Regions from separate parts of the Streptomyces sp. LN549 genome, predicted to be linked through region 3. Evidence: riboswitches for the same ligand, from Rfam matches in the RefSeq annotation. Region 3 holds a riboswitch; each other region holds the start of a gene.
The links. A riboswitch is a leader RNA that binds a small molecule or an ion and turns the genes downstream of it on or off. The one in region 3 is predicted to bind thiamine pyrophosphate.
Positions count from the first base shown of each region.

Region 1 (3,723 bases), 2.1 Mb from region 3:
CCGAGGGAACCGATGATGACGCCGGCCAGCAGCAGTCCGCTCATGTCGATGTGCGGATACAGGCCGTGGATGAGGCCGGTGTTGTCATCGGTGTTCCCGCTGAGGCTCGCCCAGCCGATGAAGAGCGAGCCGAGCAGCCCGATCAGCAGCAGTGAGATCAGGGTTCCGATGACGGCGACCGAGGTGCGGGCGGTCAGCCCGTGGCAGATGTAGAGCGCGATCAGCATGATGGCGCCGGCCCCGACGACTGCCACGACCAGGGGGTTCGAGCCCTGCAGGATGGCCGGAAGGATGAACAGGGTCAGGACGGCGAACGACAGGGCGAGCGCCACCAGCGCCATGACCCCGCGCATTCTGCCCACGGCCACCACCACCAGGGCGAAGACCCCGGCCAGCAACAGCAACGGGAACTTCCGGTTCACATCGGTCACGGAGTACTGGAGGTCGTGGGGCGCGTCGGGGGCGTGCGCGAGGACCACCCCCTGTCCCTTCCGTAGTTGTCGGGGCGCGTCCGGCTGGACGACCTCGATGAATGTGCGGCCCTTGTCCTGGCCGCTCGTCACTTCGACGGTGGCCTTCTCGCACAGGCGGTCCCCGGTGGCCGGCTCGCCCGTGGGCGGCGATGTCTCACCGCTGACGGGGATCTGCGAGGCGCTCACGTCCTTGCAGTCGACCTTGCCGACGTTCACCACCTTGCCCTGCTGGGTCTGCCGGTCGAAACCGACACCGGTGCGCTCGTGCGCCGGCGCACCACCGGGCCAGAGCACCACGAGCCCGACGACGACCGCGGCCGCGAACGGAATCAGCACGGCGGCGATCACCTTGCGCAGATGGCCGGAGACGGGAGCGGCGGGGCCGTGGCTGTGCGAGTGCGCGTGCTGATGGCCCTGCGGTTCGCAGTCGTTATGAGGGGACGTCACCGGCCGATCATCGCAACAAGCAAGGGGCCCTCTGTTCAGCTTGCCGATCGGGGCGCTAGCGTGGTGGCACCTTTGCACACGCGGGAGCTCGGAGCACCGGGCTGAGAGGGCGCTGATCTCCGTACGTCCGTACGGGACAGGCTGCGCCGACCGCCGAACCTGTTACCGGGTAATGCCGGCGTAGGGAGTAGGTCTCATGACCACATCGGACGCACGCACGCCTGCCTCGAACCAGAGCGACGAGGCCGGGAAGTCCATCGGATGGCACAAGGGGTACGTCCAGGGTTCACGCCCGGACCTCCGGGTGCCGGTCCGTCAGGTGCACCTCACCAACGGCAAGGACGTGACGCTGTACGACACGTCGGGGCCGTACACCGATCCCTCGACCGAGACCGATGTCCGCCGCGGACTGGCACCTCTGCGGGAGAACTGGATCACCGCCCGCGGCGACACCGAGGAGTACACGGGACGTCCCGCACGCCCCGAGGACGACGGGCTCAAGCACACCTCACCGCGCGGGGGGCTGCGCAATCTGGACGCGGTCTTCCCGGGCCGTCCCCGCCAGCCGCGGCGCAGCCGGGACGGCCGGCCCGTCACCCAGCTCGCGTACGCCCGCCGGGGCGAGGTCACCCCGGAGATGGAGTACGTCGCGATCCGGGAGAACGTCGAGCCCGAGGTGGTGCGCGAGGAGATCGCGGCCGGCCGCGCCGTCCTGCCGGCCAACGTCAACCACCCCGAGATCGAGCCGATGATCATCGGCAAGCGGTTCCTGGTGAAGGTGAACGCCAACATCGGCAACTCCGCGGTCTCGTCCTCCATCGAGGAGGAGGTGGACAAGATGACCTGGGCGACCAAGTGGGGCGCCGACACGGTCATGGATCTGTCCACCGGACGCAACATCCACACCACCCGTGAGTGGGTTCTTCGCAACTCCCCCGTTCCGATCGGCACCGTGCCGCTCTACCAGGCCCTGGAGAAGGTCGACGGCAGGGCGGAGGAGCTGACCTGGGAGATCTACAAGGACACCGTCATCGAGCAGGCCGAGCAGGGTGTCGACTACATGACGGTTCACGCCGGCGTGCGCCTGCCGTACGTGCCGCTGACGGCCCGCCGCAAGACGGGGATCGTCTCCCGAGGCGGCTCGATCATGGCGGCATGGTGCCTCGCGCACCACAAGGAGTCGTTCCTCTACGAGAACTTCGAGGAGCTCTGCGAGATCCTCGCCTCGTACGACGTGACGTACTCCCTGGGTGACGGGCTGCGTCCCGGGTCGATCGCGGATGCCAACGACGAGGCACAGTTCGCTGAACTGCGTACGCTCGGCGAACTGAACACCGTCGCCAAGCGGTTCGGTGTCCAGACCATGATCGAGGGTCCGGGCCACGTCCCGATGCACAAGATCAAGGAGAACATCGACCTCCAGCAGGAGATCTGCGAGGAGGCGCCGTTCTACACGCTCGGCCCGCTGACGACCGATGTTGCGCCGGCGTACGACCACATCACCTCGGGCATCGGCGCCGCGATGATCGCCTGGTGGGGGACGGCGATGCTCTGCTACGTGACACCCAAGGAGCACCTCGGTCTGCCCAACCGGGACGACGTGAAGACCGGGGTCATCACCTACAAGATCGCGGCCCATGCGGCAGACCTCGCCAAGGGGCATCCGGGGGCGCAGGAGTGGGACGACGCGCTGTCGGACGCCCGGTTCGAGTTCCGCTGGGAGGACCAGTTCAACCTGGCCCTCGACCCGGACACGGCACGGGAGTTCCACGACGAGACGCTGCCGGCCGAGCCGGCGAAGACGGCGCACTTCTGCTCGATGTGCGGCCCGAAGTTCTGCTCGATGAAGATCTCCCAGAAGATCCGTGACGAGCACGGCGACGGGGCCACGGCTGTCCACACCGAATTCGACGCGGAGGCGCTGGCCGGCATGGCGGTGAAGTCCGAGGAGTTCGCCGCCCGGGGCAACCGGGTGTACCTCCCGGTGGCGGACTGACACCTGCATGGCAGGCGCTGTTCCGGATGGCCCCGAGGGCCGTCCGGAACAGCGCTCGGAGGCCTGGAGGAATGATCCGACGGCGCGTCAAGATGTGTCCATGGCAAATGAATCGGTCACCCCGCGCAGCCTCGCCGACCGTCACCTCGATCAGGTGGCCGCACACGATCCGATGACCTCCGCATGGCTGGGCCTGAAACCGGCAGACGATCGGCAACCGGACCTCTCGCCGGAGGGCTTCGAGGCCCATGCCGAGCTGGCCCGCCGCAGTCTCACCGCACTCGACGCCGTCCTTGTGCCGGACGACCCCGCTGAACAGGCCTGCGCCCGGCTGCTGCGGGAACGCCTCACCGCCGAGCTCGCGATGCACGACACCGGCGAGAACTACCGACAGCTGCGCACGGTGGGCGGGCATGTCGACCAGGTACGGGCGATATTCACTCTCATGCCCACGACCACAGACGAGGACTGGGCAGCGGTGGCCGGCCGGCTGCGCAACCTCCCCGGCGCCCTGGACGGCTACCGGGACACCCTCACCGAGGGGATCTCCCGCAGTCTGCTCGCTGCTCCCCGACAGGCCGTAGGGGTGATCGGCCAGCTTGCCGACTGGACCGGGGAGTCCGCCGGACAGCCCGGTGGCAGTGGCGCGGGCTGGTTCGCCGACTTCGTCGCGGACGGCACCGACCGGATGCGCCCCGAGTTGGACGACGCGGCCCGCCGAGCCACCCGCGCCGTATCCGAGTTCCGCGACTGGCTGCGCGACACCTACGTCCCGGCCACGGAGGGCACCCCGGACGCGGTGGGCCG
Region 1 covers NZ_JAZHRI010000002.1:4,462,315-4,466,037, forward strand. Annotated here, with positions in the region: gene SH922_RS20090 (YibE/F family protein) at 1-920, opposite strand, end outside; TPP riboswitch at 991-1,124, shown strand; gene thiC (phosphomethylpyrimidine synthase ThiC) at 1,117-2,916, shown strand; gene SH922_RS20100 (DUF885 domain-containing protein) at 3,017-3,723, shown strand, end outside.
Region 1: it holds a riboswitch for thiamine pyrophosphate, as region 3 does, so the genes downstream of both, thiC (phosphomethylpyrimidine synthase ThiC) here and SH922_RS29540 (thiamine ABC transporter substrate binding subunit) in region 3, are expected to answer to the same signal.

Region 2 (3,723 bases), 1.7 Mb from region 3:
CCGGGCCGATGCTTTCGCCGCCTTCCCCGACCGTGGCGAGCGGTTCCCGGGCGTGCTGATGTACGCGGACGGCTTCGGGATCCGGCCCGTGCTGCGGGAGATGGCCGGTGAACTGGCCGAGCACGGGTACTACGTGCTCGTCCCCAACATCTTCTACCGGCACGGCCCGGCGCCGGTCATCGATCTTCCCGGACACATCGGAGACGAGGCCCGGGAGAAGGTGTTCGAGCAGTTGATGCCCTTGATCGAGGCGCACACCGCCGAACGCGCCCTGAGCGACGCCGACGCCTACCTCAGGTTCCTCACCACTCAGCCCGAGGTCGGCGCCGGACCGGTCGCGGTGACCGGTTACTGCGTAGGCGGCCTCCTGGCGGTGCGCACCGCCGCTGCCCACCCCGGCCAGGTGGCCGCTGTCGCCGGATTCCACGGCCCCGTGGGCGCCGACGGGCCCGACAGCCTGAGCCGTCTCACCGGCGAGGTCTACTTCGGTCACGCGGAGACGGACATGACTCCCGAGACTCTCGGCGAGCTCAACCAGGCCCTGGATGCCACGGGTGTCGCCTACACCTCCGAGATCTACCCCGGCACCGTTCACGGCTTCACGATGTCCGACACCGATGCCTTCGATCCTGCCGCGCTGCAACGCCATTGGGACCACCTGCTGCCCCTTCTCGGCCGGACCCTGGCCATGGGCTGAGTCTTCGGCCCGGAAACGGAACCGAAGCCCGCGGCTGCGGAGCCGGCCCTGTACGGAAAGTCATTCGCCGTCAGGGCCGGTGGCGCAGCCGTAGTGGTGCGTAGACCGCCAGGGCCACGAGGAACGCCACACCGTACGCGAGGTCCGCCCCGTGCAGTGCCTTCGCGACCGGACCCACGTACAGGCTGGTGCTCATGAACGGCATCGCCGCCCCGAAGCCGAGCGTGAAGGCGGTCAGCGCCGGCCACCACGGCTGTGGGCGGGAGCTCTCGGTGGCCAGGTCGATGGGGGAGCCGGCGCGGGCCCTGGCCCGGACGGTCCAGTCGACGGCGACGATCGCGACGAATGCGGGGATCCAGTAGCCGACGAGGAGCAGCACGTTCTGGAAGCGTGTCGTCGTGTCGGCCGCGTGCATCCACAGCACGAGCGGAAAGCCGAGTACGGCGGCGAGTGCCGCGGCGACGGGACGTGGCAGGCGGACCCCCATGGTCTGGAGGGCCAGCGATCCGCTGTAGTCGTTCATGGCGTTGCTGCACAGCGCGGCGAGCGCCACGGCGAGCAGCCCGAACGCTCCGAGGGCGCCCCCGCCGAGCAGTGTGTCGATGCCGCGCGCGGTCTGATCGGTGAAGACGGACGCACCCCACAGACCGAGGGCCTGAACCGCCACGAAGGAGACACTGATGCCGAGCAACGTGCACCAGAACATGCGCGGCCGGGACGCGGTGCGCGGCAGATAGCGGCTGAAGTCGCTGGCGTACGGCGCCCAGGACAGCGCCAGGCTCAGGGCGATGGTGCACGTCAGCACGAACGCGCCCGCCCGGTCGGCACCGTGTACCGAGCCGTTGGCGACTGGGTGCACGCCGTGCAGGAGTTTCGTGGCGAGCACGATGAAGGCGGCGGCCAGAGTGAAGGTCATCACTGTCTGGAGCCGGTGGATCACCTCGTACCCCAGGACGCCGAGTGCGCCCTGGGCGGCCATCATGACCAGCACGCCGAGCCAGAACGGCCAGCCGCACAGCTGGGCCAGCGCGTCTCCGCCGAACAGGCCGATCAGCGCGTCCCAGGCGATGGACGACAGCCACTGCAGCGCGCCCGGCAGTACGACACCGCGGCCGAACGCCAGCCGCGCGAGCGGGAGCTGACCGGCGCCGGTCTGGCTGCCCCAGGTGCCCAGATATGCGGTGGGTACGGCGCCCACGAGCGTGCCGAGCACGACGGCGGCGAGCGCCGTGGTGAAGTCCAGGCCCAGCGCGATGCCGACCGTGCCGGTGAAGACCCCGGTCATGGTCAGGTTGGGGGCGAACCAGACGGTGAACAGCCGGCCGGGTCCGCCGTAGCGGCGGTCCTCGGGCACGGGGGCTATGCCGTGCGCCTCGATGCGCAGATCGCCGGGGGCGGTGGGCATGCGCCCGTCGAACGCGGGTCGTGCTTCGACCGCTGCGCGCTGGTCCTGGGCATACGGCAATGACATGAGACATCCCTCCGCCAGTGCTAACTGGTTCAGGTTCGACGGGTGTGTTCTCAGCCCCTTGAGGGGCACCCCGTGTCCGGTGCGGCGGCCAGGATAGCCGGATGTGCGCGGCTCGCGATGCGGGGGGTCAGACGGTGAGCGCGCAGCGGAACCCGCCGTGTCCGGTCGTGCTGTCAGGGGTGTTCGAGGTCCGGGCGGCGATCCGGTAGCGGTTGCAGTACGAGCGGTGGCACAGGTACGAGCCGCCGCGCAGCACCCGGCTCTCGCCGTGCGGTGGCCCGAGGGGGTCGGAGCGGGTCTCCGGGCGGTCCTCGGCGTGCCAGTCGGCGCTGAACCGGTCGGCGCACCACTCCCAGACGTTGCCCGAGGTGTTGTGGAGGCCGAAGCCGTTGGGGGCGTACGCCTTGGCGGGCGCGGTGCCCGTGAAGCCGTCCTCGCGCGTGTTGCGTACGGGGAAGTCGCCCTGCCAGATGTTGCAGCGGTGCCGGCCGTTCGGGGTCAGCTCGTCGCCCCAGGGAAAGCGGGCCCGGACGAGTCCGCCGCGGGCCGCCTTCTCCCACTCGGCCTCGGTGGGCAGCCGCTTGCCGGCCCAGCGGGCGTACACCGTCGCGTCGTGCCACGACATGTGGACCACCGGGTGGTCGCGGCGGTCGCCGATCGAGGTGCCGGGTCCCTCGGGGGCGCGCCAGTGCGCTCCGGTCACCGCACGCCACCAGGGGGCGCCGGGCACGGTGCCCGGCAGTACGGCGTGCCGGGCCTCCTGCGGGACGAAGGAGCCGAACACATAGGACCAGCCGCTGAGTTCGGCCTCGGTGCGATAGCCGGTGGCCTTGACGAAGACGGCGAAGCGGGCGTTGGTCACGGCGGCCGCGTCGATGTGGAACGGGGCGACGGTCACCTCCCGTACCGGTCCCTCTCCGTCGGCCGGGAACGCGTCCTCGTCCTCGCCGCCCATCAGGAACGGACCACCGGGCACCGCGACCATGCCGCGGAGCAGGTCGGCGGGACGGCGCTCGGGTACGGGGAAGTCCGCCGGGGGAGTGGCCGTGGCGGTCGTGGCCGCCGCGGCGTTCTCGCGGGCGGGCCCGCAGCAGGCGTTCACCGCGAGGTGCCCCCGTCCAGCAGCTCCGCCAGGTCCTGGCCGGTGGTGCGCAGCAGTAGTGCCACCCCGCCGAGCGCGGCCGCATCGCCGCCGAGGGTGGATCCGCGTACCTCGATGGTGCGAGGTGCGGACGGCAGGGACAGTGCGGCGAGTTGCTCCCGGATCGGTGTGAGGACGAGAGCGTCGAGGGACGCCGGTTCCCCGTAGACGACGATGCACTCGGGGTCGACCTGGGCGGCGAGGGCCGCGAGCACCCGCCCCGCGACGACGGCCGCGGTCCGGATCACCTCGGCCGTGTCCGGCTGCCCCTCGGCGGCGAGCGCGATCAGTTCCGCGGTGTCCGCGGCCGTCACTCCGCGATCGGCGCAGGCGGCGAGCAGGGCGGGGACGGAGATGAGGCCCTCCGGACAGCCCCGGCCACCGCAGTGGCAGGGCTTTCCCTCGGGGGCGCAG
Region 2 covers NZ_JAZHRI010000002.1:8,273,537-8,277,259, forward strand. Annotated here, with positions in the region: gene SH922_RS36770 (dienelactone hydrolase family protein) at 1-697, shown strand, start outside; gene SH922_RS36775 (purine-cytosine permease family protein) at 768-2,168, opposite strand; TPP riboswitch at 2,158-2,251, opposite strand; gene SH922_RS36780 (formylglycine-generating enzyme family protein) at 2,296-3,270, opposite strand; gene SH922_RS36785 (ROK family protein) at 3,267-3,723, opposite strand, start outside.
Region 2: it holds a riboswitch for thiamine pyrophosphate, as region 3 does, so the genes downstream of both, SH922_RS36775 (purine-cytosine permease family protein) here and SH922_RS29540 (thiamine ABC transporter substrate binding subunit) in region 3, are expected to answer to the same signal.

Region 3 (3,723 bases):
CGCCGCGCGGCCTGCGGGCGGTCTGAGCCGGGTCGACCAGCTTCAGTGCGGTCTCCCTGCGCCGTACGGTCCAGGCGTGCACCACGAGGATGGCGCCGACCGCGGCGAACTGCACCAGGGTCAGGACCGCGGCCGTGGGCAGGGCCAGCAGCTGCGCGGTCTGCCGGTAGATCTCCACCTCCAGCGTGGAGAATCCGGGGCCGCCCAGGATCTGGACGACACCGAAGGAGGTGAACGTGAAAAGGAAGACCATCAGCGCGGCGGCGGCCACGGCGGGGCCGAGCGCGGGAAGGGTGACACGGCGCCAAGCGGCGAAACGTCCCGCGCCGAGGACCCGTGCGGCCTCCTCCTGACGGGGGTCGAGCTGCGACCAGAGCCCGCCGACGGTACGCACGACGACGGCGTAGTTGAAGAAGACGTGTGCCAGCAGGATCGCCCACACCGTGGTGTCGAGCCGTACGCCCCAGAGCTCGTCGAGCAGTCCGCCGCGCCCCAGCAACGCAAGGAACGCGGTACCCACGACGACGGTCGGCAGCACGAACGGCACGGTGACGATCGCCCGCAGCAGCTGCTTGCCCGGGAAGTCGAACCGGGCGAACACATAGGCGCCCGGCAGGGCGATCAGCAGGGTCAGCGCGGTCGAGGCGAGCGCCTGCCAGCAGGTGAACCAGAGAACGTCCTGGATGTCCGGCCGGCTCAGCACCTCGCCGAACCGTCCGAACTGCCACACCCCGTCTGCCTTGAGCCCGCGTCCGACGATGGCGATGACGGGGTAGGCGAAGAACAGCGCGAAGAAGGCGACGGGCACGGCCATCAGTCCGAGCCGCACCGCGCTCCCGCGCCGTGCCCGGGCGCGCGCGGATTTCCCGCGCGCGCCCGGTCCGCGTACGGGAGTCTTCGCTACTTCACTACGAGCGAGGACCATGACTGGACCCACTGCTCACGGTTCTTGGCGATCTCGTCCGGGGCGACGGTCGTCGGCTTGTCGACCGTGGCACCGAACTCCGTGAAGAGGTCCGGCACCTTCGCGCCCTTGGTGACCGGGCTGACGAACATGTTGAGCGGCATGTCCTCCTGGAACTTCTTGCTGATCAGGAAGTCCAGCAGGGCCTTGCCGCCCGCCTCGTTCTTCGCTCCGTCGAGCAGGCCTGCGAACTCGATCTGGCGGAAGCACGTCGCGGTGGCGACCCCGGTCGGGGCCGTCTTCGGCTGCGGATCCGCGTACAGCACCTCGACGGGCGGGCTGGAGGCGTAGCTGACGACGAGCGGCCTGTCGGCCTTGGCCTTCTTGCCGCCGGCGGAGCCGGAGAACTCCTCGTTGTACGCCTGCTCCCAGCCGTCGACGACCTTGACGCCGTTGTCCTTCAGCTTCTTCCAGGTAGTCCTGGTAGCCGTCCTCGCCGTACGTGGCGACCGTGCCGAGGAGGAAGCCGAGGCCGGGCGAGGAGGTCGCGGCGTTCTCGGTGACGAGGAGGTTCTTGTACGCGGGCTTCGCCAGGTCGTCGAAGGACTGTGGCGGCGCGAGCTTCTTGTCGGCGAAGTACTTCTTGTCGTAGTTGACGCAGATGTCGCCGGTGTCGACCGGGGTGACCCGGTGCTTCTCCGCGTCCAGCTGAACGCCGGCGGCGACCTGGTCGATTCCCTTTGCCTTGTACGAGGTGAACAGGCCGTTGTCGAGGGCACGCGAGAGCAGGGTGTTGTCGACGCCGAAGAACACATCGCCGCGGGGCGATCCCTTGGTCAGGATCTCCTGGTTGAGGGCGGCGCCCGCGTCCCCGCTCTTCAGCACCTTGACGGTGTAGCCGGTCTCCCGGGTGAACTCCTTCAGCACGTTCTTGGAGGCGTTGAAGGAGTCGTGGCTGACGAGGGTGACGGTCTTGGAGCCGGTGCCCTTGGTTCCGCCGGTGCCGGCGGCCGAGTCGTCGGAGCTTCCGCATCCGGCGAGTGCGGTCGCGCCGAGCGCGGCGGCGACGGCCGTCAGCGCGATCTTCTTGGTGGTGCTCATGTGATTCCTCCTGGGGGTGACCAGGAAGAGACGCGGCCCTGCCCGCACCGGTGGAAACCGGAAGCGGGCAGGGCGCAACAGCTTGAGTAAGGTCCGAACTTCCTACCCGGAATGACCCGGGCGAGGTTCAGAGGGTCTGCGGCCAACCTGTCCTTGGTGCCGCACTCTCAGCGCTGTGGCGCTCCCCTGTCGGAATATGAAGTTGAATTCGAGCCCAGGCTACACGCCTGGTTTCCGCCTCAGCGCTCGGATGCCGCCAGCTGTCCGCAGGCCCCGTCGATCTCCTGTCCGCGGGTGTCCCGGACGGTCACCGGCACGCCGTGGGAGGCGATCGCCTCGACGAACGCCTTCTCGTCCTCGGGCCGCGAGGCGGTCCACTTCGAGCCGGGCGTCGGGTTCAGCGGGATCAGGTTGACGTGGACCCGCTTGCCCTTGAGGAGCCGGCCGAGCCGGTCGCCCCGCCACGCCTGGTCGTTGATGTCGCGGATCAGGGCGTACTCGATGGAGATGCGGCGGCCGGACTTCTCCGCGTACTCCCACGCCGCGTCCAGTACCTCGCGGACCTTCCACCGGGTGTTCACCGGCACAAGGGTGTCGCGCAGCTCGTCGTCCGGCGCGTGCAGCGAGACGGCGAGGCGGCACTTGAACCCCTCGTCGGCAAAGCGGAGCATGGCGGGGACGAGGCCGACGGTGGAGACCGTGATCCCGCGCTGCGAGAGCCCGAGGCCGTCGGGCTCGGGGTCGGTCAGCCGGCGGATCGCGCCGACCACGCGGTTGTAGTTGGCGAGCGGCTCGCCCATGCCCATGAAGACGATGTTGGAGAGCCGGGCCGGCCCGCCCGGGACCTCGCCGTCACGCAGCGCGCGCATGCCGTCGACGATCTGGTGGACGATCTCGGCGGTCGACAGGTTGCGGTCGAGACCGGCCTGTCCGGTGGCGCAGAACGGGCAGTTCATGCCGCAGCCGGCCTGCGAGGAGATGCACATCGTGACGCGCTCGGGGTAGCGCATCAGGACGGACTCGACCAGCGTCCCGTCGTGCAGCTTCCACAGCGTCTTGCGGGTGGTGTCGTCGTCACAGCTGATGTGCCGGACCACGGACATCAGGTCGGGGAACATCGCCTCGGCGAGCTTGTCCCTCGATCCGGCCGGAATGTTGGTCCACTCCGACGGGTCGTGCGCGTACCGCGCGAAGTAGTGCTGCGAGAGCTGCTGGGCGCGGAACGGCTTTTCGCCGATCGCGGCGACGGCTTCCTTGCGCTCGGCGGGCGTGAGGTCGGCGAGGTGCCGCGGCGGCTTCTTGGCTCCGCGGGGCGCGACGAAAGTGAGTTCTCCGGGCTTAGGCATGGTTCTTCCAGTGTCGCAGACAGAACAGTGAGGGCCCGCCGCCCTGTGGACAACGGACCCTCACTCGTAAAAACGCAGGTCAGAAGGGGTGACCTAGTCGCTTGTCAGCCGGAGCCGACGAAAATCACCAGCAGTAGCCAGACCACCGGCGCGGTCGGCAGGAGCGAGTCGAGCCGGTCCATGATGCCGCCGTGCCCGGGCAGCAGCGTGCCCATGTCCTTGATCCCGAGATCCCGCTTGATCATGGACTCGCCCAGGTCGCCCAGAGTGGCGCTGGCGGCGACCGCGAGGCCGAGCAGCAGCCCCTGCCACCAGGTGCCGTCGTCGATCATGAACTGCATGCACAGCGCACCGGCCACCATCGCGAAGGCC
Region 3 covers NZ_JAZHRI010000002.1:6,557,309-6,561,031, reverse strand. Annotated here, with positions in the region: gene SH922_RS29545 (ABC transporter permease) at 1-814, opposite strand, end outside; partial or broken gene SH922_RS29540 (thiamine ABC transporter substrate binding subunit) at 901-2,005, opposite strand; TPP riboswitch at 2,087-2,203, opposite strand; gene rlmN (23S rRNA (adenine(2503)-C(2))-methyltransferase RlmN) at 2,245-3,351, opposite strand; gene SH922_RS29530 (phosphatidate cytidylyltransferase) at 3,456-3,723, opposite strand, start outside.

Region 4 (3,723 bases), 4.2 Mb from region 3:
CGGCATGATCGCCGCGCACCCGACATCCTCCAGTTTCCGGGCCAGCACCGGGTCGTCGTTCGTGTACGGCAGGACGGTGAAGCCGTCGTCCACCAGCGTCTCCGCGGCGTCCAGCAGTTCGATGGGGTCGGGCAGCAGGGTGCGCTCGTCCGCCACCACCTCCAGCTTGACCCAGTCGGTGCCGAGCGCCTCGCGAGCGAGCCGGGCGGTGAGCACGGCCTCGCCCGCCGTGAAGCAGCCCGCCGTGTTCGGCAGCACGCGGATGGAGAGCTTCTCCAGCACGGAGAGCACGGAGCCCTGCACGGTCGGGTCGAGCCGGCGCATCGCCACGGTCGTCAGCTCGGTGCCCGAGGCGGTCAGGGACCGCTCCAGCACGTCCAGGCTGGGTGCCCCGCCCGTCCCCATGATCAGCCGGGAGCCGAAAGAGGTGTCCCCGAGGGCGAAGAGGTCGTCGGACATGGTCAGCCGCCCTGGACCGCGGTGAGGACCTCGACCCGGTCGCCGTCGGTGAGCGCGGCAGCGGGCCACTGGCCGCGCGGCACGACGGTCTCGTTCAGGGCGGCCGCGACGCCCGAGGACGCGCTGGTCAGCGAGGCGACCAGGGCATCCAGGGTGGTGCCCGGCGCGATGGCGACGGTCTCGCCGTTCACGGAGACGGAGACCGGAACGGAAGGGGGAGTGGGCGTGGTCATGCGGGCTGCTCCTGAGGTGCGGGGGCGGCGGCGGGCGAGAAGCGGCCGGGGGAGAAGGGGCGGGCCACCTCGGGCAGATCGCCGTCCGCCAGCAGCTGCGCCATGGCGTCCCCGGTGACGGGGGTGAGCAGCACCCCGTTGCGGTGGTGACCGGTGGCGAGATGGAGGCCGGGCAGTGCGGTGCGGCCGAGCAGTGGGGCGTTGTCGGGGGAGGCGGGGCGCAGGCCGGCGCGGGTCTCGGTGAGCGGCAGCTCGGTGACGCCCGGCACCAGTTCGTGCGCGTCGCGCAGCAGCTCGTACACACCGCCCGCCGTGACCGTGGTGTCCCAGCCCATCTCCTCGCTGGTGGCGCCGATGACCAGCTCCCCGTTATCACGCGGCACGAGGTAGACGTGGCTGCCCCGGACCACGGCCCGCACGGTGCGGGAGAGGAAGGGGGCGTACGTGGTGGGCACGGTCAGCCGCAGCACCTGGCCCTTCACCGGGCGGACCGGGGGCAGGATGTGCTCCGGCACCCCCGCGAGCCGGCCGCTGAGGCTGCCCGCGGCGAGCACGACCTGATCGGCCGCCGGCTGCGTACCGTCGGCCAGTACGACTCCGGTGGCCCGGTCGGCCGTGACCGAGAGCCGCTCGGCCCGTTGGCGGTGGAGGACGACCCCCGCCCGTTCGCACGCCGTCAGCAGTGCGGCGGCCAGCCGTCGCGGGTCGACCTGGTGGTCGCCGTCGACCCGCAGCCCGCCGCGTATGCCCGGTGCGAGCATCGGCTCGAGGCGGCGGCACTCCCGGCCGGTGAGCCACTCCGACTTCAGGCCCGAGCGACGGTGCAGGGCGTGGAGTTCCCGCATCTGGGCGCGGTCGTCGGCATCGAGCGCGACGGCCAGGGTGCCGCAGGTGCGAAATCCGATGTCCTGTCCGCTCGCCGCCTCCAGCTCGGCCGCGAACGCCGGATAGCGCGCGGCGGAGGCGACGTTGAGGCCGAGCAGCATCGCCTCGCCGTAGTGGAGTTCGGTGACGGCTGCCAGCATCCCCGCCGCGACCTGGGCTGCGCCGCCGCCCGGTTCGGGATCGACGACCGCGGTGGTCAGGCCGCGCTGCGCGGCCCGCCAGGCGGTCACCAGGCCGATGATGCCGCCCCCGATGACGAGGACGTCGGACCCGTTCGTACGGTGCGTGCGCATGGGCGTCCAGCCCCTCCCTTCGCCGGCATGACCCGGATCAGGTTCGTACGGTCGAAGGCCGTCCAGCCTCCCTCTCAGCCCGGTACGACCGGACTCCCGCGAGTAATCTGCACGGCTACCCTAAACCTCTGCCCCGCGCCCCCGGCAAGGGGAGCCGGTGCCGTGAGCGGGGCACGCGCACGGTGGTCCGGCAGCGGTGAGCCGGGAAGCATCTTCCTGACGGCCCGTCAGGGTGCTTAAGGTGGTCGGGTGGACGAGCAGACCGGACAACAGCAGACAGAGCCGCGGCAGAGCCGCCGCGTCGTGATCGCCGGAGCGGGCATGGCGGGCGTACAGACCGCGGTGGCCCTGCGCGAACAGGGCTTCACCGGCCCCGTCACGCTGATCGGCGCCGAACCGCACCAGCCGTACGACCGGCCCCCGCTGTCGAAGGCGGTCCTTCTCGGCAAGGCCGAGGACTCGGCCTTCGACATCGACTTCGAGGCGCTGGACCTCACCCTGCGGCTCGGCCTCGACGTGACCGCGCTGCGCGCGGGCGACCACGAACTGGACACTCCGGACGGGCCCGTCCCGTACGACGTCCTGGTCGTCGCCACCGGTGCCGAGCCCCTGATGCTGCCCGGCACCGAGGGCGTCCCGGGCGTCCACCTCCTGCGCACGCTGGACGACGCCGCCCGGCTGCGGCCGGTCCTCGAACAGCAGCACGACGTCGTGGTCGTCGGTGCGGGCTGGATCGGCGCCGAGTTCGCCACCGCGGCCCGCGCGGCCGGCTGTGCGGTCACCGTCGTCGAGGCCGCCGAGCACCCGCTCGCCGGCGCCCTGCCCGCCGAGGTGGCGGCCCCCATGACCGGCTGGTACGCCGAGAGCGGCGCCGGACTCCTCACCGGTGCCAGGGTCGACCGCATCGAAGCCGGCCGCGTGGTCCTGGCGGACGGCCGTGCGATCCCGGCGGACGCGGTCGTCGTCGGCATCGGCGCCCGGCCCGCGACCGGCTGGCTGGCCGGATCGGGGATCGAGCTCGGCCCGGACGGGTCGGTGACCGCGGACGCGTCACTGCGCACCTCGCTCCCCGATGTGTACGCGGTCGGGGACTGCGCCTCGTTCCCTTCGGCCCGGTACGGCGAGCGGCTGCTCGTCCACCACTGGGACAACGCCCTCCAGGGGCCCCGGACCGTCGCCGCCGCCGTCACCGCCGCCACTCCGGAGGGCGACGGGCAGCCCCCGGTCTACGACCCTGTGCCCTACTTCTGGTCCGAGCAGTTCGGCCGCTTCGTCCAGTACGCGGGCCACCACACGGGGGCCGACACCCTGGTGTGGCGCGGCGATCCGGCCGAACCCACGTGGACGGTGTGCTGGCTGCGCGCCGGAGCGCTCGTCGCCGTACTGGCGGTCGGCCGTCCGCGCGATCTGGCGCAGGGGCGCAAACTCGTCGAATCGGGGGCGGAGCTCGACCCGGAGCGGGTCGCCGACCCCTCCGCACCCCTGAAGTCGGCCACGCTCTGACGGCGTATCCGGCCCCCGTACGGGCGGCCCGGGTACCGACTGTCGGTCCGGGATGGCACGCTTGTCCCCGTGACCGAGATTGACGCAAAGATCGATGCTCTCGTCCCTGCCTGGCTCCACCTTCCCGACATCGCCGAAATGTTCGATGTCCAGGTGACGCGCGTGCGCCAGATGGTCAGGGACGGCCAGCTCATTGCCGTACGACGCGGTGAGAACCGGGCGCTCCAGGTGCCTGCCGCCTTCATTGACGGCGACAAGGTGGTCAAGGGCCTTTCGGGGACCCTGACGCTCCTGAGGGACGACGGCTACTCCGACGCGGAGATGCTGGAATGGCTCTTCACGCCCGACCC
Region 4 covers NZ_JAZHRI010000002.1:2,320,389-2,324,111, reverse strand. Annotated here, with positions in the region: gene SH922_RS10245 (thiazole synthase) at 1-459, opposite strand, end outside; gene thiS (sulfur carrier protein ThiS) at 462-692, opposite strand; gene thiO (glycine oxidase ThiO) at 689-1,870, opposite strand; TPP riboswitch at 1,868-1,980, opposite strand; gene SH922_RS10230 (NAD(P)/FAD-dependent oxidoreductase) at 2,192-3,373, shown strand; gene SH922_RS10225 (Rv2175c family DNA-binding protein) at 3,443-3,723, shown strand, end outside.
Region 4: it holds a riboswitch for thiamine pyrophosphate, as region 3 does, so the genes downstream of both, thiO (glycine oxidase ThiO) here and SH922_RS29540 (thiamine ABC transporter substrate binding subunit) in region 3, are expected to answer to the same signal.